Regions from separate parts of the Azospira sp. APE16 genome, predicted to be linked through region 1. Evidence: riboswitches for the same ligand, from Rfam matches in the RefSeq annotation. Region 1 holds a riboswitch; the other holds the start of a gene.
The links. Region 1 has a riboswitch for S-adenosylhomocysteine ahead of ahcY (adenosylhomocysteinase). Riboswitches for the same ligand answer to the same signal wherever they lie in the genome.
Positions count from the first base shown of each region.

Region 1 (2,453 bases):
TGGGCAAGGCCGTGGATGCGGAGCAGGCCCAGGTGCTGGTGGAGGAGATCGCCGATTCCGTGGCCCGCAATCCCGGCGCCCTGATCAGCCTGGCCCGCCTGAAGACGGCCGACGATTACACCTACATGCACTCGGTCGCCGTCTGCGCCCTGATGGTGGCCCTGGCCCGCCAGCTCGGCCTGGACGAGCAGCAGACCCGTCTGGCGGGCCTGTCCGGCCTGCTGCACGACATGGGCAAGGCCTTCATCCCGGCCGAAATCCTCAACAAGCCGGGCAAGCTGACCGACGAAGAATTTGCGGTCATCAAGACCCACCCCGCCGAAGGGCACAAGGTCTTGCTGGAAGGCAAGGGGGTGCCGCCGGAGGCACTGGACGTCTGCCTGCACCACCACGAAAAGATGAACGGCGGCGGCTACCCCAAGGGCCTCAAGGGCGACGAGATCAGCCTGCTGGCCAAGATGGGGGCGGTCTGCGACGTCTATGACGCCATTACCTCCAACCGCCCCTACAAGGCCGGCTGGGACCCGGCCGAATCGATCAAGAAGATGGCCGAGTGGGCCGACGGGCATTTCGATCCCCGGGTCTTCCAGGCCTTCGTCAAGAGCCTGGGCATCTACCCCATCGGCTCCTTCGTCCGCCTCGAATCGGGGCGGCTGGGGGTGGTGGTGGAGCAGAGCGAGAAGTCCCTGCTGGCGCCCCGGGTCAAGGTATTCTTTTCCACCAAGTCCAATGCCCACATTGCGCCGGAGTTGCTGGACCTGTCCCGTCCCGGCGTGCACGACAAGATCGCCGGCCGGGAGGACCCGGCCAAGTGGGGCATTGGCAACGTGGACGAAATCTGGAGCACGGCGGCGGCCTGAGCCCGGTGCGGGAGGGCCGGCCGGGGAATTTCCCCGACCGGTATTTCCGTCTATAATCCGCCACTTCCGAGGAGCGCTGCGAGGCCGGCAAGGTCCCAGGCTCGGATGTCTGCCCCGCCAGGGGAGACCAGTTTCAACGGCGCTCACCTTTACAACCCTGCCGGGCGCAGGGGGCCAGGTGAGCCCTGCTATCGCACTCCCTCCCCTCCCCGGCCACAGTTCTTAAGGAGCACTGCTGTGGCTGAATTCAAAGATTACGTGATCGCCGACCTGGGCCTGTCCGCCTGGGGCCGCAAGGAAATCAAGATTGCCGAGACCGAAATGCCCGGTCTCATGGCCATCCGCGAGGAGTACGCCAAGAGCCAGCCCCTGAAGGGCGCCCGCATCACCGGCTCCCTGCACATGACCATCCAGACCGCGGTGCTGATCGAGACCCTGGTGGCCCTCGGTGCCGAAGTGCGCTGGGCTTCCTGCAACATCTTCTCCACCCAGGATCACGCCGCTGCCGCCATCGCCGCTGCCGGCATCCCCGTCTTCGCCGTCAAGGGCGAGACCCTGACCGAGTACTGGGACTACACCCACCGCATCTTCGAATGGGCCGACGGTGGCTATTCCAACATGATCCTGGACGACGGCGGCGATGCCACCCTGCTGCTGCATCTGGGCGCCAAGGCCGAGAAGGACATTTCCGTCCTGGCCAAGCCCGGTTCCGAAGAAGAGACCATCCTCTTCGCCGCCATCAAGGCCAAGCTGGCCCAGGACCCCACCTGGTACTCCGTGCGTCTGGAAAAGATCAAGGGCGTTACCGAAGAGACCACCACCGGCGTGCACCGCCTGTACCAGATGCACGCCCGCGGCGACCTCAAGTTCCCCGCCATCAACGTGAACGATTCCGTCACCAAGTCCAAGTTCGACAACCTCTACGGTTGCCGCGAATCCCTGGTGGACGGCATCAAGCGCGCCACCGACGTCATGGTGGCCGGCAAGATCGCCGTGGTCTGCGGCTACGGCGACGTGGGCAAGGGGTCCGCCCAGGCCCTGCGCGCCCTCTCCGCCCAGGTCTGGGTCACCGAGATCGACCCGATCTGCGCCCTGCAGGCCGCCATGGAAGGCTACCGCGTCGTCACCATGGAATACGCTGCCGACAAGGCCGACATCTTCGTCACCACCACCGGCAACTTCCACGTCATCACCCATGACCACATGGTGAAGATGAAGAACAACGCCATCGTCTGCAACATCGGCCACTTCGACAACGAAATCGACGTCGCTTCCCTGGAAAAGTACCAGTGGGAAGAGATCAAGCCCCAGGTCGATCACGTCATCTTCCCCGACGGCAAGCGCATCATCCTGCTGGCCAAGGGCCGCCTGGTGAACCTGGGTTGTGCCACCGGCCACCCCAGCTACGTGATGAGCTCCTCCTTCGCCAACCAGACCATCGCCCAGATCGAGCTGTTCACCAAGACTGCCGATTACCCGGTGGGTGTCTACACCCTGCCCAAGCACCTGGACGAGAAGGTGGCCCGCCTGCAGCTGAAGACCCTCAACGTGCAGCTGACCACCCTCACCCAGCAGCAGGCCGACTACATCGGC
Region 1 covers NZ_CP179682.1:240,011-242,463, forward strand. The annotation lists gene ACLSSQ_RS01195 (HD-GYP domain-containing protein) at 1-860, shown strand, start outside; S-adenosyl-L-homocysteine riboswitch at 923-1,012, shown strand; gene ahcY (adenosylhomocysteinase) at 1,098-2,453, shown strand, end outside.

Region 2 (2,453 bases), 140 kb from region 1:
CGCCTTCCTCCAGGTGGCCGAGGATTTCCGCAGCATCGCCGCCACCTTCGCCGACACCGAAGGCGACGCCCAGCTGGAGGCGGAGCGGGTGCGCCTGCAATTCACCGAGGCCGCCCCGTGAAGGTCCGTCCCCTGGCCGTCCTGGCCCTGCTTTTGGGCCTCTCCCTGGCGGGCTGCGACTACCTGGCCCTGCAGGACCTGAAACCCGGCACCTCCACCGACCTGGAAGTGCGGGACCGCTTCGGCACCCCCGCCATGGAATGGCACAACGAGGACGGCAGCCTGACCTGGGAATATCCCCGGGGCCCGGCCGGGGTGGACACCTACATGATCACCCTGGGCCCCGACCGCATCCTGCGCTCGGTGGAACAGGTGCTGACCGAGGCCAACTTCGCCCGCATCGAAAAGGGCATGAGCCAGGAGCAGGTGCGGCGCATCCTGGGCCGGCCGGGCAGCATCAACCACTTTCCCCTGAAGCCGGAAACCGTGTGGGACTGGCGCATCGCCGGCATCCCCGCCAGCGACGAAACCCACTTCCACGTGCACTTCGGTGCGGACGGCCGGGTCAGCGGCACCTCCCGGCGGGTGGAAGCGAAGGCCTGAAGTCGCCGATCGGCACGGAGCCCCCTGTTTTTTATCAAGTTTTGCTTGGCAGCGGGGGCCGCAAAAAGTAAACTTGCGACCCTGCCGAGGAGCGCTGCGACCCGACCGGTTTTTTCCGGATGCCGGGCCAGGCTCGGCAACGATCAACGGCGCTCGCAAACCCCCGAAATGGTTTGTGGCGCCGTTTGCTTTTCCAGCATGCAAAGTGGCGGCGCCCGGCCGGTGAATACTGAAACGCCGAGGTAATCCATGCAGCCCGACCGCAGCTCCGAACTCTCCGCCCTTCTCCAGCAGCGCCTCCTGATCCTGGACGGCGCCATGGGCACCATGATCCAGCGCCACGGGCTGACCGAGAAGGACTACCGCGGGACCCGCTTCGCCGACCACGCCCACGACCTGAAGGGCAACAACGACCTGCTGCTGCTGACCCGCCCCGAGGTCATCCGCGGCATCCACGCCGAATACCTGGCGGCCGGCGCCGACATCCTGGAAACCAACACCTTCAACGCCACCAAGGTGTCCCAGGCCGACTACAAGCTGGAAGCCATCGTCTACGAACTGAACGTGGCCGGCGCCAAGCTGGCCCGGGAAGTGTGCGACGAATTCACGGCAAAGAACCCGGCCAAGCCCCGCTTCGTCGCCGGGGTGCTCGGCCCCACCAGCCGCACCGCCTCCATCTCCCCGGACGTGAACGATCCCGGCTACCGCAACGTCACCTTCGACGAGCTGGTGGAAAACTACCTGGAAGCCATCCGCGGCCTCACCGACGGCGGTGCCGACATCCTGCTGGTGGAGACGGTGTTCGACACGCTGAATGCCAAGGCCGCCCTGTTCGCCATCGAGACCTTCTTCGACAAGGTGGGCCGCCGCTGGCCGGTGATGATCTCCGGCACCATCACCGACGCCTCCGGCCGCACCCTCTCGGGCCAGACCGCCGAAGCCTTCTGGAACTCGCTGAACCACATCAAGCCCCTCTCCTTCGGCCTCAACTGTGCCCTCGGCGCCAAGGAACTGCGCCAGTACGTGGAGGAGCTGTCACGGGTGTGCGACTGCTTCGTCTCCGCCCACCCCAACGCCGGCCTGCCCAACGCCTTCGGCGGCTACGACGAGACCCCGGAGCAGCTGGCCGAGGAAATCGCCGACTGGGCCAGGCACGGCTTCGTGAACATCGTCGGCGGCTGCTGCGGCACCTCGCCGGACCACATCGCCGCCATCGCCAAGATGGTGGCCGGCATCGCCCCCCGGGCCATTCCGGCGATCGAGCCCCAGCTGCGCCTTTCCGGCCTGGAACCCTTCAACGTCGGCCCCGACAGCCTCTATGTGAACGTGGGCGAGCGCACCAACGTCACCGGCTCCAAGGCCTTCGCCCGCATGATCCTGGAAGGGCGCTACGACGACGCCCTGGCCGTGGCCCGGCAGCAGGTGGAAAACGGCGCCCAGGTCATCGACATCAACATGGACGAGGCCATGCTGGATTCCGTGGCCGCCATGGAGAAGTTCCTCAAGCTGATCGCCTCGGAACCGGATATTTCCCGGGTGCCCATCATGCTCGACTCCTCCAAGTGGGAGGTGATCGAGACCGGCCTCAAGTGCATCCAGGGCAAGGGCATCGTGAACTCCATTTCCATGAAGGAAGGGGAGGCCAAGTTCCTGGAGCAGGCCAAGCTGGCCCGCCGCTACGGCGCCGCCGTCATCGTCATGGCCTTCGACGAGAAGGGCCAGGCCGACACCTACGCGCGCAAGACCGAGATCTGCAAGCGGGCCTACGACCTGCTGGTGAGCATCGGCTTCCCGGCCCAGGACATCATCTTCGACCCCAACATCTTCGCCATCGCCACGGGTATCGAGGA
Region 2 covers NZ_CP179682.1:103,196-105,648, reverse strand. The annotation lists gene ACLSSQ_RS00590 (response regulator) at 1-121, shown strand, start outside; gene bamE (outer membrane protein assembly factor BamE domain-containing protein) at 118-603, shown strand; S-adenosyl-L-homocysteine riboswitch at 684-765, shown strand; gene metH (methionine synthase) at 853-2,453, shown strand, end outside.
Region 2: it holds a riboswitch for S-adenosylhomocysteine, as region 1 does, so the genes downstream of both, metH (methionine synthase) here and ahcY (adenosylhomocysteinase) in region 1, are expected to answer to the same signal.